DNA from 2 places in the Streptomyces purpurogeneiscleroticus genome. Region 2 is predicted to be linked to the other one. Evidence: predicted binding sites of a transcription regulator. Region 2 holds the regulator's gene; the other holds the start of a gene.

Region 1 (15,200 bases), on a different contig from region 2:
CGTCGCGAACCGCACGACATTCTCGATCGGAATGCCGTCGGAACCGGTCACGCTCGCGGAGCGCGTGGTCACCGTGTAGGCCCCCGGCGCCGGGCTGACCGCGCTCGGCACGACCTCGTACGTCCGCAGGACCTGGTTCTTCGGGCCGACCAGCCACACCCGCCGGGCGTCCAGCGCGTACACCACCCGCTGGCCCGTCCCGGAGTGCGCCGGCACCGCGGTCCTGCGCCGCTCCTTCTCCTTCGCCGACTCCTTGGGCGCGGGGTGCCCCGACGGCGCGGGCGAGGCCACGGGGCCGCCCTTGGCCGAGCGGACCGGCACCAGCTCGCCGGTGGCGTCCGCCGATGCCTGGAAGGCCAGGAAGCCGACCGCGGCCAGCGCGGCCACAGTGAGAGCCGTCACGATCGAGCTGCTCCTAGCGGCCACCGCCGTGCCACCTTTCCGTACGGTCCGTACGCGTCAGAAGTCCGAAGTCCCCGCACGCAGCGTACCGGCGAGCGCGGTACCCGGCAGGGCGGTGTCCGCCGCGCCGTAGTCTTGAGGGCGTGCTGCTGCTTGCCCTTGACACCGCGACCCCCGCCGTTTCCGCCGCCCTGCTCAGCTGCGACCCCGTCCCCGACGGCGGTCCGGCCGTTCCCCGCGTGCTCGCCGAGGCGCGCGAGGTGGACGCGCGCCGCCACGGCGAACTGCTGCTGCCCGCCGTCGACCGGGTGCTGGCTCAGGCCGGCGTGAAGCTCGACGCGGTCACGGACATCGTCGTCGGCGTCGGCCCCGGTCCGTACACGGGACTGCGCGTCGGCCTGGTCACCGCCGCCACCTTCGGCGCTGCCCTGGACGTGCCCGTGCACGGCCTGTGCACGCTGGACGGCCTCGCGTACGCCTCCGGAATCGAGGAGCCGTTCGTGGTCGCCACGGACGCGCGCCGCAAGGAGGTCTACTGGGCCCGCTACGCGGACTTCCGTACACGGGAGACCGAGCCCGCCGTCGACCGCCCGGCCGACATCGCCGAGCAGGTCGCCGGGGTGCCGGCCGTGGGCGCGGGCGCGATCCTGTACGCCGACACGTTCGACGGCGTACGCACGGACGGGCCCGAGTACCAGTCGGCGGCCGCCCTCGGCACGCTCGCCGCCGAGAAGCTGGCCCGCGGCGAGACGCTGCTGCCGCCGCGGCCGCTGTACCTGCGCCGCCCCGACGCCCAGGTGCCCGCCAACTACAAGGTGGTCACTCCCAAGTGACCGCCCACGCCGACCAGCCCGCCGGCCGGCCCGGGACCACGCTCCCGGGCGCGCCGGCCGCCACGCTGCGCGAGATGCGCTGGTGGGACATCGAGCCGGTGCTGGCGCTGGAGGAAGAGCTGTTCCCCGAGGACGCCTGGTCCCGGGGCATGTTCTGGTCCGAGCTGGCACACGCCCGCGGGCCCGGCGCCAACCGGCACTACACCGTCGCCGAGCGGGACGGCCGGCTCGTCGGCTACGGCGGCCTCGCCGCCGTGGACGGCACCGGCGACGTCCAGACCATCGCCACCGCGCGCGACCAGTGGGGCTCCGGGCTCGGCGGCCGGCTGCTGACCGACCTGCTCACCGCCGCCCACACCTTCGAGTGCCACGAAGTGCTCCTCGAAGTACGCGTCGACAACCACCGGGCCCAGCGGCTCTACGAACGCTTCGGCTTCGAGCCCATCGGCTTCCGCCGCGGCTACTACCAGCCGGGCAACGTCGACGCCCTGGTCATGCGCTACACCACCGAATCCCTCGTACAAGGAACACCGATCAATGGCTGACGAACCGCTCGTCCTCGGCATCGAGACCTCCTGCGACGAAACCGGTGTCGGCATCGTCCGCGGCCACACCCTCCTGGCCGACGCGATCGCCTCCAGCGTCGACGAACACGCCCGCTTCGGCGGCGTCGTCCCCGAGGTCGCCTCCCGCGCCCACCTGGAGGCCATGGTCCCCACGATCCAGCGCGCCCTGAAGGAGGCCGGCGTCGCCGCCTCCGACCTGGACGGCATCGCGGTCACGGCCGGTCCCGGCCTCGCCGGCGCCCTCCTCGTCGGCACCTCGGCGGCCAAGGCGTACGCGTACGCCCTCGGCAAGCCGCTGTACGGCGTCAACCACCTCGCCTCGCACATCTGCGTCGACCAGCTCGAACACGGCGCGCTGCCCGAGCCGACGATGGCCCTGCTGGTCTCCGGCGGCCACTCCTCGCTGCTGCTCGCGCCGGACATCACCTCCGACGTGCGGCCGCTGGGCTCGACGATCGACGACGCGGCGGGCGAGGCGTTCGACAAGGTCGCCCGGGTGCTGAACCTCGGCTTCCCCGGCGGCCCGGTCATCGACCGGATGGCCCGCGAGGGCGACCCGGACGCGATCGCGTTCCCGCGCGGCCTGACCGGCTCCCGCGACCCGAAGTACGACTTCTCCTTCTCCGGCCTGAAGACCGCCGTGGCCCGCTGGATCGAGGCCAAGCGGGCAGCGGGCGAGGAGGTGCCGGTGGCGGACGTCTCCGCGTCCTTCCAGGAGGCCGTCGTGGACGTGCTGACGCGGAAGGCCGTCCGGGCCTGCAAGGACCACGGCGTGGACCACCTGATGATCGGCGGCGGCGTCGCGGCCAACTCCCGGCTGCGCGCGATGGCCGAGCGGCGCTGCGAGGACGCGGGCATCACGCTGCGCGTGCCGCGCCCGAAGCTGTGCACGGACAACGGCGCGATGGTCGCGGCCCTGGGCGCCGAGATGGTCGCCCGGAACCGCCCGCACTCCGCCTGGGAGCTGTCCGCCGACTCCTCCCTCCCGGTCACCGAGCCGCACGTCCCGGCCCCGGGCCACGAGCACCGGCACGGCGTCCCGCACTCCCACCACCACGGTCACGATCACGTGCACGAGGTCAGCAAGGACAACCTGTACTCGTGATCAGTCGCCGACGGGCGGCGACGCCGGCGCCCCGACCAGCATCGTCGGGGCGCCCGCGACGCGGGTGAGGAGGACCGTGGCGGAGTTCGGGCCGCGGAGCTTCACCTTGCGGCGGATCTCCTCCGGTTCGACGGCGGAGCCGCGCTTCTTGACCGTCAGCACGCCGATCTCGCGTTCCCGAAGGAGTGCCTTGAGCTTCTTCAGGTTGAAGGGCAGCTCGTCGGTGATCTCGTAGGCGGCGGCGTACGGGGTGGGGCGCAGCTCGTCGGCGGTGATGTACGCGATGGTCTCGTCGATCAGGCCGCCGCCGAGCTCGGCCGCGACCTCCGCGACCAGGTGCGCGCGGATGACGGCGCCGTCCGGCTCGTAGAGGTAGCGGCCCACCGGGCGCACGGACGGGTCGGGGAGCGGGGCCGTGGTGCTGAGCGAGGCGCCCGAGGGCAGCAGGGTCGCCCGCATCGCGCCGGGCTCCGTGCCGAACCAGAGCACGGCCTCCTTCACGTCGCCGCCGTCCGAGATCCACTCCGCGGCGGCGTCCTCGGGGATCGCCTCGTGCGGGATGCCGGGCGCGATCTTCAGTGCGGCGCGCGGGGCCTTGCGGGCCGCCTCGACCGCCCAGGAGAGCGGCGGGGAGTACGCCTCGGGGTCGAAAATGCGGCCGCGGCCACCCCGCCGCGCCGGGTCCACGAACACCGCGTCGTACGCGGCAGTGTCTGTCTCCGTGACGTCCTCGCAGCGCACCTCGATGAGGTCCGCGAGCCCCAGCGCCTCGGCGTTCGCGCGGGCCACCTCCGCGGTCAGCGGGTCGCGGTCCACCGCCAGGACGCGGATGCCCGCCCGGGCGTACGCGATCGCGTCGCCGCCGATGCCGCAGCACAGGTCGGCGACGCTGCGTACGCCCAGTTCCGCGAGGCGGGCGGCGCGGTGGACGGCGACGGTGCGGCGGGTGGACTGCTCGACGCCGTTCGGGGTGAAGAACATCCGGTACGCGTCCTCGGCGCCGAACTTCGCGACCGCCCGCTGCCGCAGCCGGGCCTGCCCGAGGGCCGCGGAGACCAGCTCGGCCGGGTGCTCGCGGCGCAGCCGGGTGGCGGTGGCGAGTTCCTGGGCGGGGTCGTGGTCGCGCAGACCGGCCAGCAGCGCCCGGCCCTCGTCGGTGAGCAGCGCGGAGAAGGAGTCGAGAGGGTTCACCCGGCCCATTCTGGGGCAGGTCACGGAACTGCTGACCGACAGGTCACGGATCTCTTTCGAAGCCACGTTGGCACTCCGCTTGACCGAGTGCTAACCGCGTCATAGTCTCGGCGCTGGCACTCCCCGTTGGAGAGTGCCAACCAGCGAGCCGACCGGGCGCATGCCCGGGGAGCGAGCGAAAGCTACGCGCGACGGGCAGGTCCGGCACCCGCGACGACGGATCCACCTGGTCGCCACCTCAGACAGTTAACCCCGTGAGATCTCCGAAGGGGGAGGTCGGATCGTGACGACCGCCAGCTCCAAGGTTGCCATCAAGCCGCTCGAGGACCGCATTGTGGTCCAGCCGCTCGACGCCGAGCAGACCACGGCTTCGGGCCTGGTCATTCCGGACACCGCCAAGGAGAAGCCCCAGGAGGGCGTTGTCCTGGCCGTGGGCCCGGGCCGCTTCGAGGACGGTAACCGTCTTCCGCTCGACGTTTCCGTCGGCGACGTCGTGCTCTACAGCAAGTACGGCGGCACCGAGGTGAAGTACAACGGCGAGGAGTACCTCGTCCTCTCGGCCCGCGACGTTCTCGCGATCGTCGAGAAGTAAGCCGGGGACCTGGGATTTCCCAGGCCGACGCTTCACCCCAGCTGTTCTGATCTGCGCCCCTGGTTCCCGCGTCTCACCACCCGGGGCAGGGGCGCATTTCGTTGAGAGTACGACTAAGGACACGTAACTCATGGCGAAGATTCTGAAGTTCGACGAGGACGCCCGTCGCGCCCTCGAGCGCGGCGTCAACAAGCTTGCCGACACGGTCAAGGTGACGATCGGCCCCAAGGGCCGCAACGTCGTCATCGACAAGAAGTTCGGCGCCCCGACCATCACCAACGACGGTGTCACCATCGCGCGCGAGGTCGAGGTCGACGACCCGTACGAGAACCTCGGCGCCCAGCTGGTGAAGGAGGTGGCGACCAAGACCAACGACATCGCTGGTGACGGCACCACCACCGCCACCGTCCTGGCCCAGGCGCTGGTCCGCGAGGGCCTGCGCAACGTCGCCGCCGGCGCCTCCCCGGCCGCCCTGAAGAAGGGCATCGACGCCGCCGTCAAGGCCGTGTCCGACGACCTCCTCGCGATCGCCAGCCCGATCGACTCCAAGGAGGACATCGCCGCCGTGGCCGGCCTGTCCGCCCAGGACAAGCAGGTCGGTGAGCTCATCGCCGAGGCGATGGACAAGGTCGGCAAGGACGGTGTCATCACCGTCGAGGAGTCCAACACCTTCGGCCTGGAGCTCGACTTCACCGAGGGCATGGCCTTCGACAAGGGCTACCTCTCCCCGTACATGGTCACCGACCAGGAGCGGATGGAGGCCGTCCTCGAGGACCCGTACATCCTGATCCACCAGGGCAAGATCGGCTCGATCCAGGACCTGCTGCCGCTGCTGGAGAAGGTCATCCAGGCCGGTGGCTCCAAGCCGCTGCTGATCATCGCCGAGGACGTCGAGGGCGAGGCCCTGTCGACCCTGGTCGTGAACAAGATCCGCGGCACCTTCAACGCCGTCGCCGTGAAGGCCCCCGGCTTCGGTGACCGCCGCAAGGCGATGCTCGGCGACATGGCCACCCTCACCGGTGCGACCGTCATCGCCGAGGAGGTCGGCCTCAAGCTCGACCAGGCCGGTCTGGACGTGCTGGGCACCGCCCGCCGCGTGACCGTCACCAAGGACGACACCACCATCGTCGACGGTGGCGGCAACTCCGAGGACGTGCAGGGCCGCGTCAACCAGATCAAGGCCGAGATCGAGTCCACCGACTCGGACTGGGACCGCGAGAAGCTCCAGGAGCGCCTCGCCAAGCTCGCCGGTGGCGTCTGCGTCATCCGCGTGGGTGCGGCCACCGAGGTCGAGCTCAAGGAGAAGAAGCACCGTCTGGAGGACGCCATCTCCGCGACCCGCGCCGCGGTCGAGGAGGGCATCGTCTCCGGTGGTGGCTCCGCTCTGGTCCACGCCGTCAAGGTGCTCGAGGGCAACCTCGGCAAGGAGGGCGACGAGGCCACCGGTGTCGCCGTCGTCCGCCGCGCCGCGGTCGAGCCGCTGCGCTGGATCGCCGAGAACGCCGGTCTCGAGGGCTACGTCATCACCTCCAAGGTCGCCGAGCTCGACAAGGGCCAGGGCTTCAACGCCGCGACCGGCGAGTACGGCGACCTGGTGAAGGCCGGCGTCATCGACCCGGTCAAGGTCACCCGCTCCGCCCTGGAGAACGCCGCCTCCATCGCCTCCCTGCTCCTCACGACCGAAACCCTGGTCGTCGAGAAGCCGGCCGAGGAAGAGGCCGAGGCCGGCCACGGCCACGGCCACGGCCACGCGCACTGATTTTGCGGCTAAACCGCCGCCGCTCTCGCGGACCTGGTTGCGCGCCGCGGGGGTAACTCAAGCGGTGGTTGCGGTACGAATGGGCCCGGTGTCTCTCAGGAGATACCGGGCCCGTCGCTTTTCGATCGCGCGCGGGCTACTGCGGCCCGTACTTCCGTCCCGTCCGGGACGTGACGCCGCCCAGGAGGTTGCGCGGGGCGAGCTTCACGACGCCCATCAGGGCCTTGTAGCGCGGGTCGGGGATGGAGAGGGAGCGGCCGCGGGCCAGGTCCTTCATCGCGGCGTCCACCAGGTTGTCCGCGTCCAGCCACATCCAGCCGGGGATGTTGTCCGTGCCCATCCCGGCCCGCTCGTGGAACTCGGTACGGACGAATCCCGGGCACAGGGCCATCAGCCGCACCCCGCTCCCCGCCAGGTCACGCGCCGCGCCCTGGGTGAACTGCACGACCCACGCCTTGCTCGCGCCGTACGTGCCGCGCGGCACGAAGGCCGCGACCGAGGCGACGTTGACCACGCCGCCGCGCCGCCGCTCGCGCATCCCCTTGACCGCCGCCGAGGTCAGCCGCAGCACCGCCTCGCAGTGCACCTTCAGCATGGTCAGCTCGTCGGCCATGGGTACTTCGAGGAACTCGCCCTTGTTGCCGAAGCCCGCGTTGTTGACCAGCAGGTCCACCGGGTTCCTGCTGTCCGAGAGCCGTTCCTCGACGGCCGCGATGCCCTCCTCCGTCGCCAGATCGGCGACCAGCACACCGGCCTCGATGCCGTGCCGGTCGTGCAGCTCGGCCGCGTGTTCGCGCAGCTTTTCCTCGTTACGGGCCACCAGCACCAGGTTGTGTCCGTCGGCCGCCAGCCGGCGCGCGAACGCCGCCCCGATCCCCGCTGTAGCTCCCGTGACCAATGCAGTCGTCATAAGAGAACGCTATCGGCACGGGGAACCGCTCACATCCGGCCCACTCATGGTGGGGTTCGCGCCGAATGTTCCGCGGTCGGGACCGTCGTACGGAGGCGGTGAGGCGGGCGGTGAGGCGGACGGTGACGGCGCGTGGCGCGGCAAAGCAGCGAGTGAATTATCCGAGCTCGCCCCAAGTGGTGCTTATGCTTAAGACATGATCGAGGCCCGTCATCTCCGCGTGCTGCGCGCCGTCGCGCGGACCGGTTCGTTCTCCGCCGCCGCCCGCGAGCTCGGCTGCACCCAGCCCGCCGTCTCCCAGCAGATGAAGGCGCTCGAACAGTCGGCGGGCACGCCGCTGATCATCCGTGCCGGCCGCGAGATGCGGCTCACCGAGGCAGGTCAGGCCCTCGTGCGGCACGCCGCCGGCATCCTCGCCGGGCTGACCGCCGCCGAGGAGGAGGTCGCGGCGATCGCCGGACTGCGCGCCGGACGGGTCCGGCTGGTGTCCTTCCCCTCGGGCAGCTCCACGCTGGTGCCGACCGCGCTGGCCGCGATGCGGGCCGCGCACCCCGGTACGGCGGTCTCGCTGGACGAGGCGGAGCCGCCGCGCTCCATCGAGATGCTGCGCGGCGGCGACTGCGAGATCGCGCTGGCCTTCCGGTACCCGGAGGTGCCGGGCGCCGACCCGGCCGCCGAGTCCGAGTGGGACGACCTGGTCGTACGCCCCGTACTGAGCGACCGGCTGGTGGGGCTGGTGCCCGAGGAGCACCGGCTCGCCGACGAAGCGAAGGCGGGCTTCGCCGAGCTGGCGGAGGAGCCGTGGATCGCGGGCTGCCCGCGCTGTCGCCGCCACCTGGTCACGGTGTGCGAGCGCGCCGGTTTCACGCCGCGCATCGACTTCGCCACCGATGACTACCCGGCGGTGATCGGGCTGGTGGGCGCGGGTCTGGGCGTCGCCGCGCTCCCGGAGCTGGCGCTCGCCTCGGTACGGCCCAAGGGGGCGCGCACGATCCGGCTGGAGCCGGTGGTGCAGCGCGAGATCGTGGCGCTCACGCTGCCGGACCTGGCACAGGTACCGGCGGTGGCGGCCATGCTCGATCAGCTGGCGGCCGCGGGCCGCCGCTGAACCTCACCGGCACCGCTCTCCCGGCGGTACCGGCCGTACCGGACGCCGCGCCACGGCCCGCTGCCGTAGCGGCGCAGAAACGTTACGCCTGTTCGGGTGTACGGCATTCAACCTCTGGTCAGTGTCGCGGGATTCGAGCCGCCGGCCGGTACCAGACGGTGCCGGGCCCGGCCCATCAGCTCTTCCCGTTCGTCCTCGGTCAGTCCTCCCCACACGCCGTACGGCTCACGGACGGCAAGGGCGTGGGCCGCGCATTCGGCGCGTACAGGGCAGCGCATGCAGACCTCTTTCGCGGACGTCTCGCGCGCGCTGCGGGCCGCGCCGCGTTCGCCCTCGGGGTGAAAGAAGAGCGAACTGTCCACGCCGCGGCAGGCGGCGAGCAGCTGCCAGTCCCAGAGGTCCGCGTTCGGGCCCGGAAGGCGGGAGAAATCTGCCATTGCTAGTCCCCTCGAAGCGTGGCGGTACGGGCTCCTGTTCAAGACCGTACATCTACCGTCTAAGCAGATGTAAATATGACTCATCTCGAATCTTGCCCCAGATAACTAGCAAACGGAAGAAAAGCCACCAAACAGGGCATAGCGCCCTCGCGAGAGGAAGTGGAGCGGCAGGGGGCGCGGGTCTTGCTGCTGCGTGTCCGGCCCCTCACATAGAGTGTCGAAAACGGCTCCTCAGCCCGTAACTCTTTCGGGTGACCGTCGTTGAGAGTGCGGAAGCGGTTGACAGAGGGACTCCCCGGGCAGGTGTCCGAGGCCGTCAATCGCACAGGTGACGATACGTACCAGCCTGGAGGCACAACGTGACGCGCATCAGCTGCGGAGGACGGCCATGACTTCCGTCCTCGTCTGCGACGACTCCCCGCTTGCCCGAGAGGCGCTCCGTCGGGCGGTTGCGACCGTCCCCGGCGTCGAGCGCGTGACGACCGCGGCCAACGGCGAGGAAGTCCTCCGCCGCTGGGGTGCCGATCGCTCGGACCTGATTCTGATGGACGTACGGATGCCCGGCCTCGGCGGCGTCGAGACCGTGCGCCGGCTGCTGTCCGCCGACCCGGGCGCCCGGATCATCATGCTCACCGTCGCCGAGGATCTCGACGGGGTGGCGCTCGCCGTCGCCGCCGGCGCCCGCGGCTATCTGCACAAGGACGCCTCGCGCGCCGAGCTGCGCGCGACGGTCACCCAGGCGCTCGCCGACCCGACCTGGCGCCTCGCCCCGCGCCGGCTGCGGTCCGCCGAGATGGGCGCCGCGCCGACGCTCACCGCGCGGGAGATCCAGGTGCTGGAGGGCATGAGCCACGGCCGCTCCAACGCCGAGATCGGGCGCGAGCTCTTCCTATCCGAGGACACGGTCAAGACGCACGCCCGGCGTCTCTTCAAGAAGCTCGGCGCCTCCGACCGCGCACACGCGGTGGCGCTCGGCTTCCGCTGGGGCCTGGTCCGCTGAGCAGTTGGCCGCGAGGGCACAGCGGGGCCGCGGCGTGCGCCCTCCCGTCGGGGTGGCGCGTGCCACGGCCCCGTTGTGCCGACGTCCGGCGCCGAAACCTCACGCGATGCCGCATGCTTGAGGTGTGACTCCTCCCCGGCTCCAAGGGCCGGGGCTTCTCACTCGGCCAGAAGAGACCTCATGACGGACATGCCCTGCCCGGTGCCCCACGGTGCCGAAGAACGCCATGGGCGACGTCTCGGGTCCGGCATGGGCAACACCCGAAAGGGGGAGGCGTGGGACGTGAGTGCTGGCACACCGACGCATAACACTTCGGTGCACAACTACGGGGGCGATGCCGCGAACCGCGCGGCACCAAGGCACCATGGACCGATGCGCGAGGACGGGACCCAGGAGATCGGCGGGCTCGTCGCACGTGCCGTCGAGGGGGACCGGCAGGCCACGCACGACCTCCTCGCGCACGTGCACCCGCTTGCACTGCGCTACTGCCGTACGCGGCTGTCGCGGTTGCCGGGTGACGCTCGCCACTTCGTCGAGGACCTCGCGCAGGAGGTCTGCGTGGCGGTGCTCTGCGCGCTGCCGCGGTACCGGGACACCGGCAAGCCGTTCGAGGCGTTCGTCTTCGCCATCGCCGGGCACAAAGTCGCCGACCTGCAGCGGGCCGCCATGCGCGGCCCCGGCAGCACGGCCGTGCCCTCGGACGAGATGCCGGAGCAGCCGGACGATTCGCTCGGGCCCGAGGAGCGGGCGCTGCTCAGCAGTGACGCGGAGTGGGCCAAGAAGCTGCTGGCCAGCCTGCCGGAGAACCAACGGGAGCTGGTGCTGCTGCGGGTCGCGGTCGGGCTGACGGCGGAGGAGACCGGGCAGATGCTGGGGATGTCGCCGGGGGCCGTGCGGGTCGCACAGCACCGCGCGCTCAGCCGGCTGCGGGCGCTCGCCGAGCAGTAGCCGCCGCCTCCTCTCGTACAGCGGAGCGGGGCGGGCCGCCGCACGCCCTGCTCCGTCCGTGTGAACGCACAAAGAACGCGGGTGATCTTGCTCGTGGAATGGGACACCGGCCATTCCCGTTAGCATGGACATCCGCACTGATCAAGGCCATTGGGAAGGTGTCATGACCAACGTCGACGGAGTCCCCGGAAAATTCGCGACACTCGGGCTGACCTACGACGATGTGCTCCTCCTGCCGGGCGCCTCGGACATGGCGCCCGACCAGATCGACACCTCCTCGTACATCTCGAAGAACGTCCGGGTGAACGTCCCGCTGCTGTCCGCGGCGATGGACAAGGTCACCGAGGCCCGGATGGCCATCGCCATGGCCCGTCAGGGCGGCGTCGGCGTGCTGCACCGCAATCTCTCCATCGAGGACCAGGCCAACCAGGTCGACCTCGTCAAGCGCTCCGAGTCCGGCATGGTCACGGACCCGATCACGGTCAACCCGGACGCGACCCTGGCCGAGGCCGATGAGCTGTGCGCGCGCTTCCGTATCAGCGGTGTCCCGGTGACCGACGCGGCGGGCAAGCTGCTCGGCATCGTCACCAACCGCGACATGGCCTTCGAGACCGACCGCGGCCGCCAGGTGCGTGACGTCATGACGCCGATGCCGCTGGTCACGGGCAAGGTCGGGATCTCCGGCGTGGACGCCATGGAGCTGCTGCGCCGCCACAAGATCGAGAAGCTGCCGCTGGTCGACGACTCGGGCGTCCTCAAGGGCCTGATCACGGTCAAGGACTTCGTGAAGGCCGAGCAGTACCCGAACGCGGCCAAGGACTCCGAGGGCCGGCTGCTGGTCGGCGCGGCCGTGGGCGTCGCGGGCGACGCGTACGAGCGGGCCCAGGCGCTGATCGAGTCCGGTGTGGACTTCATCGTCGTGGACACCGCGCACGGCCACTCCCGGCTGGTCGGCGAGATGGTCGCCAAGATCAAGTCGAACTCCTCCGTCGACGTCGTCGGCGGCAACGTCGCCACCCGCGACGGCGCCCAGGCGCTCATCGACGCCGGCGTGGACGGCATCAAGGTCGGCGTCGGCCCCGGCTCCATCTGCACCACCCGCGTCGTCGCCGGCATCGGCGTCCCGCAGGTCACCGCGATCTACGAGGCGTCGCTCGCGGCCAAGGCGGCGGGCGTCCCGGTCATCGGCGACGGTGGCCTCCAGTACTCCGGTGACATCGCGAAGGCGCTGGTCGCGGGCGCCGACACGGTCATGCTCGGCTCCCTCCTCGCCGGCTGCGAGGAGTCCCCGGGCGAGCTGATGTTCATCAACGGCAAGCAGTTCAAGTCGTACCGCGGCATGGGTTCGCTCGGCGCGATGCAGACCCGCGGCGACCGCAAGTCCTTCTCCAAGGACCGGTACTTCCAGGAGGGCGTCGCCTCCGACGAGAAGCTGGTGCCCGAGGGCATCGAGGGCCAGGTCCCGTACCGCGGCCCGCTCTCCTCGGTCGTCCACCAGCTCGCCGGCGGCCTGCGCCAGTCGATGTTCTACGTCGGCGGCCGGACCGTCCCGGAGCTCCAGGAGAAGGGCCGGTTCGTCCGGATCACCTCGGCGGGCCTGAAGGAGAGCCACCCGCACGACATCCAGATGACGGTCGAGGCGCCGAACTACAACGCCCGCTGACCAGCGGCGATACGAAGCGCTGGGAGAGCCCGCGGACACCCGTCCGCGGGCTCCGGCACGTCGGGGATACTGGAATCGGCAGACGAAGCCGCGAAGTAAGCGAAAGGCCACATAGTGACTGAGATCGAAATCGGGCGCGGCAAGCGCGGCCGCCGGGCGTACGCCTTCGACGACATCGCCGTCGTACCGAGTCGGCGGACCCGCGACCCGAAGGAGGTCTCGATCGCCTGGCAGATCGACGCCTACCGTTTCGAGCTGCCGTTCCTGGCCGCCCCGATGGACTCCGTCGTCTCGCCGCAGACCGCCATCCGCATCGGTGAGCTGGGCGGCCTGGGCGTGCTCAACCTCGAGGGCCTGTGGACCCGGTACGAGGACCCGGAGCCGCTGCTCGCGGAGATCGCCGAGCTGGACGAGGCCACCGCGACCCGCCGCCTGCAGGAGATCTACGCGGCCCCGATCAAGGAAGAGCTGATCGGCCAGCGCATCAAGGAGGTGCGCGACTCCGGCGTGGTCACCGCCGCCGCGCTCTCCCCGCAGCGCACCGCCCAGTTCTCCAAGGCCGTCGTGGACGCGGGCGTGGACATCTTCGTGATCCGCGGCACCACCGTCTCCGCCGAGCACGTCTCCTCCGCCGCCGAGCCGCTGAACCTCAAGCAGTTCATCTACGAGCTCGACGTCCCGGTCATCGTCGGCGGCTGCGCGACCTACACCGCGGCCCTGCACCTGATGCGCACCGGCGCGGCCGGTGTGCTGGTGGGCTTCGGCGGCGGCGCCGCGCACACCACCCGTAACGTCCTGGGCATCCAGGTCCCGATGGCCACCGCCGTCGCGGACGTCGCGGCCGCGCGCCGTGACTACATGGACGAGTCCGGCGGCCGGTACGTGCACGTCATCGCCGACGGCGGCGTGGGCTGGTCCGGTGACCTGCCCAAGGCCATCGCCTGCGGTGCCGACGCCGTGATGATGGGCTCCCCGCTGGCCCGCGCCACCGACGCGCCCGGCCGCGGCCACCACTGGGGCATGGAGGCCGTCCACGAGGACGTGCCGCGTGGCAAGCGCATGGACCTCGGCACGGTCGGCACGACCGAGGAGGTGCTGCACGGCCCGTCGCACACCACGGACGGCTCGATGAACTTCTTCGGCGCGCTGCGCCGGGCGATGGCCACGACCGGCTACTCCGACCTGAAGGAGTTCCAGCGGGTCGAGGTGACCGTCCGCGCGTAGTCCCGGTACTTCGTGTGCAAGGGGCCCTGCCGGCGCGGCGGGGCCCCTTCGCGTTACAGGCGGTGGGCCGCGCCCGTCGGGGTCGCGCCGCGCGTGTCCAGCAGCAGCTGGGCCTTCACGGCCAGGCCCTGGAGGTCGTACGTGCGGTGGTGCTGGAGCAGCAGCGTGAGGTCCGCGGCAGAGGCGGCCTCGTACAGCGAGTCCGCGCGCGGGACCGGGCGGCCCAGTACCTGCCACTGGGAGACGTACGGGTCGTGGTACGTCAGATGGGCGCCCAGCTCCAGGAGGCGGGAGGCGATCTCGCGGGCCGGTGAGCCCTCCTCGTCGCCGATGTCCGGCTTGTACGTCACCCCCAGCAGCAGCACGCGCGCGCCGCGCGCCGATTTGCCGTGCTCGTTCAGGAGGGTGGCGCAGCGCTGGATGACGTACCGGGGCATCCGGCCGTTGACCTCCTGGGCGAGTTCGACCATGCGGAGCGGGTAGCCGGGGGAGCGGCCCTTGTGGGCGAGGCAGTTGGGGTCGATGGGGGCGGCGTGGCCGCCGACGCCGGGGCCGGGGCGGAACGCCTGGAAGCCGAAGGGCTTGGTCTCGGAGCAGCGGATGACGTCCCAGAGGTCCACGCCGATGTCGTGGCAGAGGACGGCCATCTCGTTCATCAGGGCGATATTGACGTGCCGGTAGTTGGTCTCCAGAAGTCCGGAGGTCTCCGCCTCCTTGGGGCCGCGGGCGCGGACGACCTTGTCGGTGAGCCGGCCGTAGAAGGCGGCGGCCGCTTCGGTGCAGGCGGGGGTGAGGCCGCCGATGACCTTCGGGGTGTTGGCGTGGCCGTAGCGGCGGTTGCCGGGGTCGTACCGGGCGGGGGAGCAGGCGAGGTGGAAGTCGCGTCCCGCGGTGAGCCCCGAACCCGCTTCCAGGAGCGGACGGAGGAATTCCTCGGTGGTACCGGGGTACCCCGTGGACTCCAGGATCACCGTGGTGTGGGGGCGCAGATGTGCGGCGAGGGTGCGGGCGGCCTCGGCCACCGCGCGCAGGTCCAGGGCGCGGTCCTCGCCGAGCGGGGTGGGGGCGCAGATGACGGCCGTGCGGACCCTGCCGAGCACTGCGGGGTCGGTGGTGGTGCGGAAGCCAGCGGTGAGCAGCCGGCGCACTTCGGTGGGGGAGAGCGGGCCGTCGGCGCCGAGGCCGGCGGCGGTGTGCGGTCCGGGGGTGTAGCCGAGGGTGCCGAGGCCGGCGGCGACGGCGGCCTGGGCGAGGGGGAGGCCGATGTGGCCGAGTCCGATGACGGCGAGGTCTGCGGGCATTCTGGCCGTCCTTCCCGAGCGATTCCAGGTAGCGCATAAGTAGACTAAGCCGACATTTGACCCAGAATGGGGATTGGCGGATCAAGGGTGCGGAGTGGCGTCTTCCCGACCGGTAAGCGTGCGGAGGGTGGCTGGCCGGGCCGCCTCCGGACAGAATCAAC
Region 2 (15,200 bases):
CGCGGCTGCCGTCGTCCTGCCACTTACCGTCTTCCTGCCACTTCCCGTCGTCGTGGCCGTCGCCGTGGTCGCCCCCGTTCTGGTCGCCGCCCCCGCCGTTCTCGTTCCCGCCGCCACCGCTCCCGTCGTCGCCTCCGCCCCCGCCCTGGTCATCGCGGGCAGGCCCGGACTCCGGGTTGTCGGAGTTACCGGAGCCATCGGAGTTACTGGGGTTATCAGAGTTGCCAGGGTTACCGGAATCATCGGAGTTACCGGGGTTATCAGGGTTCCCCGAATTGTCGGCGCCCGGCGAGGCCCCCGTCGCCGGGGCGTCGCAGTTGCCGATGGTGTCCGTACGGAAGATCACCCGTCCCCCGACCACCGCGGTCAGCTCGTTGCCCTCCACGCACCGGCCGTTGACCTCCCGGGTCACCGGGCCCCGGATGGTGATCCGCTCGCCGCTCACCGTCTCGCCCTGGCAGTCGACCCGGGCGCGCTCGCTCGCGGCCGGGGTGGCGGCAGCCGTCCCCGTCGGTGCCGGCCGGCCGCCGTTCGGCGCCGACGCCGTGCAGCTCAGCCACCGCACGTCGACGCTCTCCCACTCCAGCGCCCGGGTCCCCTGGCGGTCCGTGGTCACCGCGATCGCCGAGGTGTTGGAGTAGCTCGATGATGGCTCGCACGCCGCTGTTCCGGCGGCCACCGCACCCGCGGCCCCCGCCGCTGCCAACGCCCGTAACCAACGGCCCCGCACGCGTCCCTTCATGCCCCGCAGCGTGCCATCGCCGCCGTACGGCCCGACAGGCCCGCTCCGGCCAACTCCGCGCGGCGCTCCCCCGGCCGCGCCGATCATCACTAGCCTGGGCTCCGAAGACCAGGTTCCGCCACATACGGGAGCGACCCACATGGCAACGACGCGCACGGCCAAGACCCACTGGGAAGGCAACCTGATGGAGGGCAAGGGCCAGGTGGCCCTCGCCTCCTCCAACATCGGTACGTACGACGTGAACTGGCCGGCCCGCGCCGAGCAGCCGAACGGTACGACCAGCCCCGAGGAGCTGATCGCGGCGGCCCACTCCTCCTGCTACTCCATGGCGTTCTCGCACGGTCTGGCCGGTCAGGGCTACACCGTGGAGACGCTCGACACCCAGGCCGATGTCACCTTCCAGCCGGGTGAGGGCATCACCGCCATCGCGCTGACCGTGAAGGCCAGCGTTCCCGGCCTCTCGGAGGCGGACTTCCAGGCGGCCGCCGAGGACGCCAAGAAGAACTGCCCGGTCAGCCAGGCCCTGGCGGGCGTCAAGAACATCACGCTCGACGCGACCCTGATCTGACCCCGTACCGGCCGGGCGCCCAGCCCCACCGGGCGCCCAGCCCCACCGGGCGTTCAGCCCACCGGGCTCAGTCCCAGCGGCCGGTACGGCCCAGCAGCAGGGCGGCCGCGGCCGTGCCGGCGGTGGAGGTGCGCAGCACGCTCGCCCCCAGCCGGTACGGCTTCGCGCCGACCGCCGCGAAGGTCTCCAGCTCCTCCGGCGAGACGCCGCCCTCGGGGCCGACGACGAGCACGATGCCGCCGTCGGTGGGGAGTTCGGCGCGGGCCAGCGGCTCGCTGCCCTCCTCGTGCAGGACGGCGGCGAAGGCGGCGCCGGACAGCAGCGCGGCCACGTCCTTCGTCGAAGCCGCATCCGCGACCTCCGGGAACGTCAGCCGGCGGGCCTGCTTCCCGGCTTCCCGCGCCGTATTGCGCCACTTCGTCAGCGACTTGGCGCCCCGCTCGCCCTTCCACTGCGTCACACAGCGGGCCGCCTGCCACGGCACGATCGCGTCCACGCCGGTCTCGGTCATGGTCTCCACGGCCAGTTCACCGCGGTCGCCCTTGGGCAGCGCCTGTACGACGGTGATGCGCGGCCGCGGCGCGTCCTCGGTCCGTACCTCCGTCACCGCGACGTCGAGGCGGTCCTTGCCCTCGACCGCGGCGACCGTCCCGTACGCGCCGGTGCCCGCGCCGTCCGTCAGCACGATCTCCTCGCCGGCGCGCAGCCGCCGCACCGACACCGCGTGCCGCCCTTCCGGGCCGTCCAGGGTCAGGGTCGCGCCCGGCGCGGCGCCGGCCAGCGAGTCGACGAGGAAGACCGGGGCGGTCACGAGGCACTCCCGAGGGGTCCGGGTCCGGCGGCGCCGGAGGGGTTCAACAGGTCGCGTGCGGCGGCCAGTTCGGCCACCAGTACCTCCGTCAGCTCGGCCGCGGGCAGCTGCCGGGCCAGCCGGTGGCCCTGGCCCGCCCACAGGTTCATGGCCTGCGGGTCGCCGGCCTTGGCGGCGGCCTTGCGTACCGGGGAGGTGAGGTAGTGGACGGCCGGGTAGGCGGCCGGTGCGTACGGGCCGTGCTCGCGCAGGAAACGGTTCGCCAGCCCGCGGGCCGGACGACCGGAGAACGCCCGGGTCAGCTCCGTACGGGTGAACAGGGGGTCGGTCAGCGCCCGCTTGTGCAGCGGGTGGGCGCCGGACTCGGGGCAGGCCAGGAAGGCCGTGCCGAGCTGGGCGGCTGCCGCGCCCGCGGCCAGTGCGGCGGCGATCTGCGCGCCGCGCATCAGCCCGCCCGCGGCGATCACCGGCAGCCGGACGGCCTCGCGGACCTCGGCGATCAGCGTGAGCAGGCCGACGCCCGCGCCGGTGCCGTCGCTCTGCGGGTCGTCGCGGTGCGTGCCCTGGTGGCCGCCGGCCTCTATGCCCTGGACGCACACGGCGTCGGCGCCCGCCTCCTGCGCGGCCCGCGCCTCGGCGGCCGTGGTGACGGTGACGACGGTGTACGTGCCGACCCTGTCGAGGGCCTGCAGGATCTTGCGGTCGGGGCAGCCGAAGGTGAAGGAGACCACCGGCACGGGGTCCTCGCGCAGGATGGCGAGCTTGGCGTCGTACCCGTCGTCGGCAGAGCCCGCGGTGTCGCCGAGCTCGGTCTCGTACCAGGTGGCCTCGCCCGCGAGCTGTTCGCGGTAGACCTCGACGGCGGCGGCGTCGGCGAGCTCCGGCTGCGGCATGAAGAGGTTCACGCCGAAGGGGCGGTCGGTCAGCCCGCGTACCTGCTTGATCTCCTGGTACATGCCGTCGGCCGTCTTGTATCCGGCCGCGAGGAATCCCAGGCCGCCGGCCGCACTGACGGCGGCGGCCAGCTCGGGACTCGAGGCGCCGCCCGCCATGGGGGCCTGCACGATCGGGTGGCGGCACAGATCGGTCAGCGCGGTGGGCATGCCCACATCGTGTCACGCGTCACGGCCGCCCCTTGAATCGGGGCGACCGTGCCACTTACACACATATTCCGGAGCGGTTCACCATCCGTAAGGACGGCCCCGCCCTCCTGCCTCATCGTCCGTTGAAGGCATCTTTGAGGCGCGAGAACAGTCCCTGCTGGCCCGGCTGGAACTGGCCCGTCGGGCGCTCCTCGCCGCGGAGCTTGGCGAGCCGGCGCAGCAGCTCCTCCTGCTCCGGGTCGAGCTTGCTCGGAGTCTGGACCTCGACATGGACGACCAGGTCGCCGCGGCCGCCGCCGCGCAGGTGCGTGATGCCGCAGCCGTGCAGCGGGATGGACTGGCCGGACTGGGTGCCGGGCCGGATGTCGACGTCCCGTACCCCGTCCAGCGTCTCCAGCGGGCACTTCGTGCCCAGCGCCGCCGCGGTCATCGGGATCGTGACCGTGCAGTGCAGGTCGTCGCCGCGCCGCTGGAAGACCGGGTGCGCGACCTCGTGGATCTCGACGTACAGGTCGCCGGCCGGGCCGCCGCCGGGGCCGACCTCGCCCTCGCCCGCGAGCTGGATGCGGGTGCCGTTGTCGACACCGGCCGGGATCTTGACCGTGAGCGTGCGGCGGGACCGGATGCGGCCGTCGCCCGCGCACTCGGGGCACGGGGTCGGCACGACCGTGCCGAAGCCCTGGCACTGCGGGCACGGCCGCGAGGTCATGACCTGGCCCAGGAAGGACCGGGTGACCTGCGAGACCTCACCGCGGCCGCGGCACATGTCACAGGTCTGCGCGGAGGTGCCGGGCGCGGCGCCCTCGCCCGTACAGGTCGTACACACGATGGCGGTGTCGACCTGGATGTCCTTGGTCGTGCCGAACGCGGCCTCGTGCAGCTCCACGTCCAGCCGGATCATGGCGTCCTGGCCGCGGCGGGTGCGCGAGCGCGGTCCGCGCTGCGACGCCGTGCCGAAGAACGCGTCCATGATGTCGGAGAAGTTGCCGAAGCCCGCGCCGAAGCCGGCCCCGCCGGCACCGCCGCCCTGGGACATCGGGTCGCCGCCGAGGTCGTAGACCTGCTTCTTCTGCGGGTCCGACAGCACCTCGTAAGCGGCGTTGATCTCCTTGAACCGCTCCTGGGTCTTGGGATCCGGGTTCACGTCCGGGTGCAGCTCGCGCGCCAGCCGCCGGAAAGCCTTCTTGATCTGGTCCTGCGAGGCGTCGCGGCTGACACCGAGGACCGCGTAATAGTCCGTGGCCACTTACGACTCCGCCAGGATCTGTCCGACGTAACGTGCCACTGCGCGTACCGCTCCCATCGTTCCGGGGTAGTCCATGCGGGTCGGTCCGACCACGCCGAGTTTGGCGACTGCCTCGTCGCCCGAACCGTAGCCGACTGCGACGACCGATGTGGAAGTGAGGCCCTCATGAGCGTTCTCGTGCCCGATGCGCACGGTCATGCTCGAATCCTTGGCCTCTCCCAGCAGCTTGAGGAGCACGACCTGCTCCTCGAGTGCCTCCAGCACCGGCCGGATCGTCAGCGGGAAATCATGTCCGAAGCGCGTGAGATTGGCGGTACCGCCGATCATCAGCCGCTCTTCGGTCTCCTCCACCAGAGTCTCCAGCAACACCGACAGCACTGTCGAGACCGTGCCGCGGTCCTCCGCTTCGAAGGACTCGGGGAGGTCCTGCACCAGTTGCGGCACATCGGTGAACCGGCGCCCCACGACCCTGCTGTTGAGCCGGGCCCGCAGGTCCGCCAGGGACGTTTCGCCGAACGGCGCCGGGCAGTCGATCATGCGCTGCTCGACCCGTCCGGTGTCCGTGATCAGGACGAGCATCAGCCGGGCCGGGGCCAGCGACAGCAGCTCGACGTGCCGGACGGTGGACCGGGTCAGCGAGGGGTACTGGACCACCGCGACCTGCCGGGTCAGCTGCGCGAGCAGCCGTACCGTACGGGCCACGACGTCGTCGAGGTCCACCGCGCTGTCGAGGAAGCTGTGGATCGCCCGGCGCTCGGGGCCGGAGAGCGGCTTGACGGCCGCCAGCTTGTCGACGAAGAGGCGGTAGCCCTTGTCGGTGGGGATGCGTCCGGCGCTCGTATGAGGCTGGGCGATGAAGCCCTCCTCCTCCAGCACCGCCATGTCGTTGCGGACCGTGGCCGGCGAGACGCCGAGCCGATGGCGCTCCGTGAGCGCCTTGGAGCCGACCGGCTCCTCGGTGCCCACGTAGTCCTGGACGATGGCACGCAGCACTTCGAGTCTGCGTTCGCTGAGCATCGCGCACACCTCCAGTCCCGCGCTCTCCCCTGGGCCGCTGCGGCCGCCTGTCCGGCCGGGGCCCGACCGGCTGTCCCTGGCACTCGACCGGTCCGAGTGCCAAACCCTGACCAGTGTACGGCCGGGTAGCACGGCCAGGGCAAGGCCGGGCACCGCGGCGCGCGGCCCGGCGGGCCACCGTATCGCGCCGCGGCTGCTCCATGTCCCCGGGATACGCCCAGGTCAGCCGGTCGGCCGCGCGCATTTTCGGGTGATACGGGCTAGCGTCGCGGTATGCGCACGAGTTGGGAAGAGGCAGGGTGGGAGCGGCTCGCCGACGGGGTCGCCCGGCGCCGGCTGCCGCACTGGGACGCCACGGTCGGCGTCGTGGCCGGGACCGCCGGCGTCCTCCTGGTCGACACCGGGTCCGGGCTGGCCGAGGGCGCCGAGCTGCGCCGCCAGGTGCGCGGCGTACTGGGCCGTGAGGTGTCCCACATCGCCCTCACCCACCCGCACTTCGATCATGTACTGGGCACGGCGGCGTTCGCGGGTGTGACGGTCTTCGGGGCGACCGGCATGGCCGAGCTGCTGCGCCGCGAGCCGGAGGCGCTGCTCTCCGACGCGGTACGGCACGGGGCCGACCCGGACGCGGCGGCCGACGCGGTGGACACCCTGGTGGTCCCGCAGCACGCGGTCTGCGGGGAACGCACCCTGGACCTGGGCGACCGCCACGTCCTGCTGGCGAACGTCGGTCCGGGGCACAGCGCGCACGACCTGGCGGTGTGCGTGCAGGGTGGTGCGGGCGGGCCCGAGGTGGTGTTCTGCGGCGATCTGGTCGAGGAGTCGGGCGAGCCGCAGGCCGGCCCCGACGCGCTCCCCGCCTGCTGGCCGGCCGCGCTGGACCGGCTCCTCTCCCTCGGCGGCGAGGACGCCCGCTACGTCCCCGGCCACGGCGCCGTCGTGGATGCCCGCTTCGTCCGCACCCAGCGCGACGAGCTGGCCCGCCGCTTCGGCGTGTCGCCCGAATAGCCCCCACGGGCGCCCCGCTCCCCGCATATCGTCTGTCGAATGCGCAGCAGACAGTACGGGCCCGACCTCACCCCTCCTTGGAAGAAGCAGCGCCCCGCGCCCGAGGTCCCCGCCGAGCCGGACCTCGTTGTCGAGGAGGTCACCACGGGTTACTGCGGTGCCGTGATCCGCTGCGAGAAGACCGCCGAGGGCCCGACCGTCACCCTGGAGGACCGCTTCGGCAAGCAGCGTGTCTTCCCGATGACGCCCCGCGGCTTCCTGCTCGAAGGCAAGGTCGTCACCCTCGTACGCCCCTCCGCCGCGTCCGCCCACCCCCAGGGCCCGCGCCGTACCGCCTCCGGCTCCCTCGCCGTCCCCGGCGCCCGCGCCCGCGTCGCCCGCGCCGGGCGCATCTACGTGGAGGGCCGCCACGACGCCGAGCTGGTCGAACGCGTCTGGGGCGACGACCTGCGCATCGAAGGCGTCGTCGTCGAGTACCTCGAAGGCATCGACGACCTCCCCGCGATCGTCCGCTCCTTCTCCCCCGGCCCCGACGCCCGCCTCGGCGTCCTCGTCGACCACCTGGTGCCCGGCTCCAAGGAGTCCCGCATCGCGGCCTCGGTCACGGACGCGAACGTCCTGATCGTCGGCCACCCCTACATCGACATCTGGGAGGCCGTGAAGCCGTCGTCGGTGGGCATCCCCGCGTGGCCGTCCGTCCCCCACGGCCAGGACTGGAAGACCGGCATCTGCCGGGCCCTGCGCTGGCCGGAGAACACGGGCGCCGCGTGGCAGCGCATCCTCGGCTCGGTCCACTCGTACAAGGACCTGGAGCCGGCGCTGCTGGGGCGGGTGGAGGAACTGATCGATTTCGTTACGGCACCGCCCGCCTAATCGACCAGGTCGCGCACCACGGCGTCGGCGAGCAAGCGGCCGCGCAGCGTCAGGACCGCCCGCCCGGACTCGTACGGTCCGGGGTCCAGCAGGCCGTCCGCGAGTGCCTTCTCGGCCGCCGCCAGCCCGGCCGGGCGCAGCAGGTCCAGCGGGCAGCCCGCCGCCAGTCGCAGCTCCAGGAGGATGCGTTCGACGCGGCGGTCCTCCTCGGAGAGGAGTTCGCGGCCCGCGCCCGGGGAGCGGCCGTCGGTCAGGGCCTGTGCGTACGCGCCCGGGTGCTTCGCGTTCCACCAGCGGACGCCGCCGATGTGGCTGTGGGCGCCGGGGCCCGCGCCCCACCAGTCGGCGCCGGTCCAGTACAGCTCGTTGTGGCGGCAGCGGGCCGCCTCCGTGGTGGCCCAGTTGGAGACCTCGTACCAGGTGAAGCCCGCGGCGGTGAGGGTGTCCTCGGCGATGAGGTAGCGGTCGGCGTGCTCGTCGTCGTCGGTCATCGGGACCTCGCCGCGGCGGATGCGGCGGGCGAGCTGGGTGCCCTCCTCGACGATCAGCGCGTACGCGGAGACGTGGTCGGGGCCCGCGCCGACCGCCGCGTCCAGGGAGGCGCGCCAGTCGTCGTCGGTCTCGCCGGGCGTGCCGTAGATCAGGTCGAGGTTGACGTGGTCGAAGCCGGCGGCGCGGGCCTCGGCGACGCATGCCTCGGGGCGCCCGGGGGTGTGCGTACGGTCGAGGATCTTCAGCACGTGCTGCCGGGCGCTCTGCATGCCGAAGGAGACGCGGTTGAAGCCGCCGGAGCGCAGCTCGGAGAGGTAGCGCGGGTCGACGGACTCCGGGTTCGCCTCCGTGGTGATCTCCGCGTCCGGTGTGAAGCCGAATTCGTCGCGGATGGCCGCGAGCATGCGGGAGAGGTCGGCGGCGGGCAGCAGCGTGGGCGTGCCGCCGCCCACGAAGACCGTCTCGACGCGGCGCGGGTCGTCGCCCATGACCTTGCGGGCGAGCCGGATCTCCTCGACGAGGGTGTCGGCGTAGTTCTCGCGGGAGGCGAGCACCCCGCCGGAGCCGCGCAGCTCGGTGGCGGTGTAGGTGTTGAAGTCGCAGTACCCGCAGCGCGTCGCGCAGTACGGCACGTGCAGGTAGAACCCGAGGGGCCGCTCGCCCGCTCCGTCCAGGGCGGAGGCGGGCAGCGCCCCGTCCTCGGGCATGGGCTCACCGTCGGGGAGTGCAGAAGGCATACCGCCATTGTCCGGCACGCGGGGAGTGATCCCTTCCGCCGCCCGGCTACGGGCCCAGTACCGCCTGCAGCACCAGCAGCGCCAGGTCGTCGTCCGGCGGCGTCGCCCCGAAGGCGTGCACGCGGCCCCTCAGGTGCTCGGCGACGCCCTCGGCGCCCAGCCCCGCGCACTCGGCGAAGGCGTGCGCGAGGCCGTCCTCGTCGTCGAAGAGCCGGTCGCCCGAGCGGCGCTCGGTCACGCCGTCGGTCACGCACAGCAGCGTCTCGCCGGGCGCGAGGTCGAAGGACTCGCTCTCGTACTCGGTCTCCTCCATGACGCCGAGCAGCATCTGGGGCGCGGCGACCGCCCGCACCGTGCCGTCCGTGCCGAGCACCAGCGGCAGCGGGTGCCCGGCGCTGGCCAGCGTGCAGCGGGCGCCGCCGGAGCCGTCCGCGTACGGGACGATCTCCCCGTACAGGAGGGAGAGGAAGCGGGCCTGCTCGCTCTCCTCCCGGTAGCCGGGCTGCAACTCCGCCTCGGAGCCGGCCTCGACCACCGCAGCGGCCACCGCGGCGACGGAGTCGGCGGCCTCCCGCGCGACCGTGCGGTTCAGCCGGTCCAGTACGTCGCGGACGCCGTACCCCTCGCGGGCCAGCAGCCGCAGCACCGGGCGGGCCAGGCCGGTGACGGCCGCCGCCTCCGGGCCGCTGCCGCAGACGTCGCCGAGCATGAAGCACCAGCGGCCCTCGCCCGCCTGGAAGAGGTCCCAGAAGTCGCCGCCCGCCCAGGCGCCCTCGCGCGGCTCGTACACCACGGCGGAGGCCACGCCCGGCACGTCGGGGCGGCGGCCGGGCAGCAGCCGGCGCTGCAGCACCCGGCTGATGCGTTCCTGACGGCTGTAGGCGTCCGCGGTGGCGATGGCCCGGGCCACCCTCCCCGCCAGGTCCTCGATGAGCGAGACGACCTCGTCGGGGAAGCGGAGCAGTCCGGCCCGGCCTATCAGGATCGTGCCGTGCCGGCGCACGCCGGAGATCAGCGGGCAGGCCAGCGCCGCGCCGCCGGGGCCGAACCCACTGGGCTCGCCGGGCCACGGCCAGGGGCCCGCGCCGGTGGGGTGGCCGTCGCCGCCGCGTCCGGTCAGTACCGGCGGGTCCTTCTCCAGCAGCTCGCGCAGCCCGTCGATGCGGGACTCCGTGGCGTGCCAGACGCGGGCCAGCCGGGGCGCGCCGAACTCCCCGCCGTCGTCCAGCCACACCGCGCACCAGTCGGCCATCCGCGGCACGATCAGCTGCGCGACCAGCGCGGCCACCTGGTCCGCGTCCAGCTGCCCGCTGAGCAGGTCGGACGCCTCGGCGAGGAAGGACAGCGCGCCGTGGTGGAGCCGCTCCACCTCGCAGCGGCGCAGCGCGGCCCGCTGCGGCCCCGGCGGCATCAGCTCGGTGGCCGGCGGCCCGCCCGGCGTGCTGCGGTCCGCGTGGAAGATCTCCACCGGCGGTCCGTACACCGCCTCCGGCGCGTCCGCGGTCACCCGGAACCACACGGTCTTCACGGTGCGCCGGTACGTGATGCCCCAGGAGTCGGCGAGCGCGCCGACCAGTTGCAGGCCACGGCCCGCGCCCTCGGCCGTCACGGCGTCGTGGCGGCCGCGCACCGGGCGGGTCGGGTGGTGGTCGGAGACCTCCACGGTCACGGCGGTCTGCGGGCCGTCCTCGTCCAGCCGGCACAGCAGCTCGACGGCGGTGCCGGCGTGCACGACGGCGTTGGTGACCAGCTCGCTGACGAGCAGTTCGGCCTCGTCGGTGACGCGCGCGGTGAGGTACTCGGTGCCGGGCAGCCCGCGGGTGATCCAGTCGGCGAGCGTCGTGCGGACGAACTGCCGGGCGGCGCCGGCGGCGATGGGGGCACCGGGCAGTCCGACGGCGCGGAAACCGTCGGTTCCGTATGCACCGTCGGCGGGTTGTGTTCCCTCGGCGGAGGGGCCGTCGGCGGGCGGACCGCTTTCCTGGGCGGGGACGGCGCCGGGCCGGGCCGTGGCCCGCCTGCGCACCACGTCGGTTTCCGACGGAGTTGTCGTCCTCATTGAGCACTCCCGAGCAGTTCCGCAATCGCGCCGAATGCGCCATCGCCAGAGTGACAGACTGAGCTCACCCATTCGCGCCGAGTTACTGAAGTGGGTCACTATGTCGGTGGATTCCGCAGCGCCCCGCGACACGCGGGAGACGGGGACCGACTGGGTGCGGGCGGCTGATCTCAAGCCGCTGCTCACCGCACTCGCGTCGATGTCCTCCGGTGACTTCCGCACAAGGCTCCCCGTGGCGTACGACGGCATCCTCGCCGATCTGCACGGGGCCTTCAACGACATCGTCCTGCGGGCGAAGCACCACGCCGACGAGCTGGTGCGGCTGCGCTCCGAGCTGATCCGGCAGGGCCGCCTGGACGAGCGGATGGCAGCCAGTCCCGGCTCGGGCACGTGGGCTTCCTCGGTGCTCGCGACCAACGACATCATCGAGGCGCTGGTGGTCCCGGCCGCCCAGGCGACGCAGGTGCTGAACGCGGTGGCGGGCGGCGACCTGACCCAGCGCGTGGAGCTGCACGACGGGCACCGCAGGCTGCGCGGCGACCGCTGCGGGCTGGGCCGCGCGGTGAACTCGATGGTCGACCAGCTGTCGCTGTTCACCGGCGAGGTCACACGGGTGGCCCGCGAGTCGGGCAACGAAGGGCGGCTCGGCGGCCGGGCCAAGGTCGCCGGTCTGTCCGGGAGTTGGCGGGATGTGACGGAGGCGGTCAATACGATGGCCGCCCGGCTGACCGCGCAGGTGCGGGACATCGCGGCGGTGACGACGGCGGTGGCGCGCGGCGATCTGACGCGTCAGGTGACGGTGGAGGCGACCGGCGAGCTGCTGGAGCTGAAGCTGACGGTCAACACGATGGTGGACCAGCTCTCGGCCTTCGCCGACGAGGTGACGCGGGTCGCCAGGGAGGTCGGTACGGAGGGCCGGCTCGGCGGCCGGGCCCAGGTGCCGGGCGTCTCCGGGGTCTGGAAGGACCTCACCGACAACGTCAACTTCATGGCCTCCAATCTCACCTCACAGGTACGCAACATCGCCCAGGTCACCACCGCGGTGGCCAACGGTGACCTCAGCCAGAAGATCACGGTCGACGCGCGCGGCGAGATCCTGGAGCTGAAGGAGACCGTGAACACGATGGTCGACCAGCTCTCCGCGTTCGCCGACGAGGTGACCCGGGTCGCGCGGGAAGTCGGTACGGACGGGCGGCTGGGCGGCCGCGCGCAGGTGCGCGGGGTGTCGGGGATGTGGAAGGACCTCACCGACAGCGTCAACTTCATGGCGGACAACCTCACCACGCAGGTGCGCAACATCGCCCTCGTGGCGACCGCGGTGAAGGAGGGCGACCTCGGCAGGAAGATCACGGTCGAGGCCAAGGGCGAGGTCCTGGAGCTGAAGACGACGATCAACACGATGGTCGACCAGCTCTCCGCCTTCGCCGACGAGGTCACCCGGGTCGCCAGGGAAGTCGGTACGGAAGGCAACCTCGGCGGCCAGGCCCAGGTCCGCGGCGTCTCCGGGGTCTGGAAGGACCTCACCGACAACGTCAACTTCATGGCCTCCAACCTCACCTCACAGGTGCGCAACATCGCCCAGGTCACCACCGCGGTCGCCGACGGCGACCTGTCCAAGAAGATCTCGGTGGACGCGCGCGGCGAGATCCTGGAGGTCAAGGAGACCGTCAACGGCATGGTCGACCAGCTGCGGGCGTTCGCCGACGAGGTGACCCGGGTGGCCCGTGAGGTCGGTACGGAGGGCGACCTCGGCGGCCGGGCCCAGGTGCGCGGCGCGTCCGGGGTCTGGAAGGACCTCACCGACAACGTCAACTTCATGGCGTCGAACCTCACGACGCAGGTACGCAACATCGCCCTCGTCGCCACCGCCGTCGCCCAGGGCGACCTGTCGCAGAAGATCGACGTGGACGCGCGCGGCGAGATCCTGGAGCTGAAGACCACCCTGAACACCATGGTGGACACGCTGTCCTCGTTCGCCTCCGAGGTGACCCGGGTGGCCCGCGAGGTCGGCAGCGAGGGCCAGCTGGGCGGCCAGGCACGTGTCGAGGGCGTCTACGGCACCTGGAAGTCCCTGACGACCAGCGTGAACGAGCTCGCGTCGAACCTCACCACGCAGGTCCGGGCGATCGCCGAGGTGACCAGCGCGGTGGCCTCCGGCGACATGACGCGCAATGTCACGGTCGAGGCCCGCGGCGAGGTCGACGAGCTGAAGAACAACATCAACATGATGGTCTCCAACCTCCGCGAGACCACCCGCGCCAAGGACTGGCTGGACGCCAACCTCGCCCGGCTGGCGGGCCTGATGCAGGGCCACCGCGATCTGGTCGAGGTCGCCGACCTGATCCTGCGCGAGCTGACGCCGCTGGTGAACGCGCAGTACGGCGCGTTCTTCCTGGCCAGTGCCGAGACCGACGAGCTGCGCCTGGACTTCATCGCGGGATACGGCTCCGCGCACGACGCCAGCATCGACACTCCCGGCTCGCACGGCCACGGCCTGGTCCGCCAGTCGGCCATCGAGAAGAAGCGCATCCTCGTGGAGGAGGTGCCGTCCGACTACATCAAGGTCGACTCCGGGCTCGGCGAGGCGGCCCCGAACACCGTCGTGATCATCCCCGTGCTCTTCGAGGACCGGATCCTCGGCGTGATCGAGCTGGCGTCCTTCTCCCGCTTCTCCGACGTCCACCTCGCCTTCTTCGACCAGTTCGTGAACACCATCGGCGTCGCCATCAACACCATCGTCGCCAACTCCCGTACGGAGTCGCTGCTCAGCGAGTCCCAGCGGCTGGCCGGCCAGCTCCAGGAGCGCACGGGCGAGCTGCAGCGCCGCCAGGCCGAGCTGCAGCGCTCCAACGCCGCGCTGGAGGAGAAGGCCGCGCTGCTGGCCAGCTCCTCGCGGTACAAGACGGAGTTCCTGGCGAACATGTCGCACGAGCTGCGCAATCCCCTGAACTCCCTGCTGATCCTGGCCCAGATGCTCATCGACAACGAGCACGGCCACCTCAGCCGGCACGAGGTGGAGAGCGCGGCGATGATCCACCGCTCCGGCTCCGAGCTCCTCCAGCTGATCAACGACATCCTCGACCTGTCCAAGATCGAAGCCGGCCGGATGGATGTCTTTCCCTCCCGGGTACCGCTGATCAAGCTGCTGAACTACGTCCACGACACCTTCCGCCCGCTGACCCTGGACCGCGGCCTGGCCTTCGAGGTCTCGGTGACCGACACGGTGCCCAAGGACCTGTACAGCGACGAGAAGCGGATCAAGCAGGTGCTGCGGAACCTCCTCTCCAACGCCCTGAAATTCACCTCCAAGGGCAAGATCGACCTACGGGTGGACCGGGAGGACGAGGAGACCGTCACCTTCACCGTCACCGACACCGGCATCGGCATCGCGGCCGAGAAACTGCCGGTCATCTTCGAGGCATTCCAGCAGGCGGACGGCACAACCAACCGGAAGTACGGCGGTACGGGCCTCGGCCTGTCCATCAGCCGGGAGATCGCGGGGCTGCTCGGCGGTGCACTCACCGCACAGAGCGAGCCCGGCGCCGGCTCCACCTTCGCCTTCCGCATCCCCGTCAGCTGCCACAGTACGGCGGAGCCCGTCGAGCAGCCGCCCGACGGCGACGACGCGGAAACCGACGAGGACGCGGCCCCCGCCACCCCTTCGGAGGAGACCGCCCGGTCGACGGTCCCCGCGCCCGCCGCCTCTCCGGAGGAGGCCGCCTGGCCCGCCGTGTCCAATGTGGAGCAGTGGGCCAAGGGCGCCACCGGTGAACTGCTCTCGGGCGCCCAGGCGCTGGTCGTCGACGACGACATCCGCAACGCCTTCGCGCTGACGAACGTCCTCAGCCGGGTCGGTATGCGGGTCATCTACGCCGAGCACGGCCGGGAGGCCATCGAGATGCTCGGCAAGAACCCGGGCATCGACTTCGTCCTGATGGACATCATGATGCCGGAGATGGACGGGTACGAAACGATCCGCACCATCCGCCGCACCCCCCGGTACGCCGATCTGCCGGTCGTCATCCTGACGGCCAAGGCCATGCCGGGCGACCGCGAAAAATCCCTGGAGACCGGCGCCAACGAGTACCTTCCCAAACCACTGGACGTGGACCGGCTGCTGAACGTCGCGGTCGATCTGCTCTCCAAGTACCGCGCCCCCGCCTCTGCCCCTGACGGCGGCACCCCGACCAGCCATGGACACGCAGCAGACGCAGACCACGACGAGACCGGCCGGGCCGGCAATTCGTAGGGGCACTCCCGTTTCAGAGGCCACTCATGATCCACGTCACCAGCACCGACCGCGACGACCGGGCGGGCATCCTCCTCGTCGACGACATGGAGGAGAACCTCGCCGCGCTGGAAGCCGTCCTGCGCTCACTCGGTGAACCGCTCGTCCGCGCACGGTCGGGCGAGGAAGCGATGAAGGCGCTGCTCCGCCAGGAGTTCGCGGTGGTCCTGCTGGACATCCTGATGCCCGGCATGGACGGCTTCGAGACCGCGAGCAACATCAAACGGCTGGACCAGGCGAAACACATCCCGATCAT

What was found. The regulator HrcA, encoded in region 2, represses chaperone genes, less so after heat shock. The targets are predictions, from matches to a motif close to TTNGCACTCNGNNNNNCNGAGTGCNAA.
Region 1: groES (co-chaperone GroES) is a predicted target of HrcA. The motif match lies at 4,165-4,191, and genes of this name have one in related genera.

What each region holds. Positions count from the first base shown of each region.
Region 1 covers NZ_NHSG01000350.1:37,989-53,188, forward strand. Annotated here, with positions in the region: gene CCS38_RS23755 (hypothetical protein) at 1-426, opposite strand, end outside; gene tsaB (tRNA (adenosine(37)-N6)-threonylcarbamoyltransferase complex dimerization subunit type 1 TsaB) at 546-1,235, shown strand; gene rimI (ribosomal protein S18-alanine N-acetyltransferase) at 1,310-1,780, shown strand; gene tsaD (tRNA (adenosine(37)-N6)-threonylcarbamoyltransferase complex transferase subunit TsaD) at 1,773-2,906, shown strand; gene CCS38_RS23775 (THUMP-like domain-containing protein) at 2,907-4,106, opposite strand; gene groES (co-chaperone GroES) at 4,381-4,689, shown strand; gene groL (chaperonin GroEL) at 4,820-6,448, shown strand; gene CCS38_RS23790 (SDR family NAD(P)-dependent oxidoreductase) at 6,585-7,358, opposite strand; gene CCS38_RS23795 (LysR family transcriptional regulator) at 7,555-8,466, shown strand; gene CCS38_RS23800 (WhiB family transcriptional regulator) at 8,574-8,903, opposite strand; gene CCS38_RS23805 (response regulator transcription factor) at 9,292-9,903, shown strand; gene CCS38_RS23810 (sigma-70 family RNA polymerase sigma factor) at 10,276-10,851, shown strand; gene guaB (IMP dehydrogenase) at 11,015-12,514, shown strand; gene CCS38_RS23820 (GuaB3 family IMP dehydrogenase-related protein) at 12,629-13,738, shown strand; gene CCS38_RS23825 (nucleotide sugar dehydrogenase) at 13,792-15,039, opposite strand.
Region 2 covers NZ_NHSG01000406.1:770-15,969, forward strand. Annotated here, with positions in the region: gene CCS38_RS29890 (hypothetical protein) at 1-742, opposite strand, end outside; gene CCS38_RS29895 (OsmC family protein) at 882-1,310, shown strand; gene CCS38_RS29900 (16S rRNA (uracil(1498)-N(3))-methyltransferase) at 1,378-2,121, opposite strand; gene CCS38_RS29905 (nitronate monooxygenase) at 2,118-3,224, opposite strand; gene dnaJ (molecular chaperone DnaJ) at 3,337-4,470, opposite strand; gene hrcA (heat-inducible transcriptional repressor HrcA) at 4,471-5,487, opposite strand; gene CCS38_RS29920 (MBL fold metallo-hydrolase) at 5,761-6,495, shown strand; gene CCS38_RS29925 (DUF3097 domain-containing protein) at 6,535-7,368, shown strand; gene hemW (radical SAM family heme chaperone HemW) at 7,365-8,597, opposite strand; gene CCS38_RS29935 (SpoIIE family protein phosphatase) at 8,644-10,656, opposite strand; gene CCS38_RS29940 (HAMP domain-containing protein) at 10,757-14,905, shown strand; gene CCS38_RS29945 (response regulator) at 14,932-15,200, shown strand, end outside.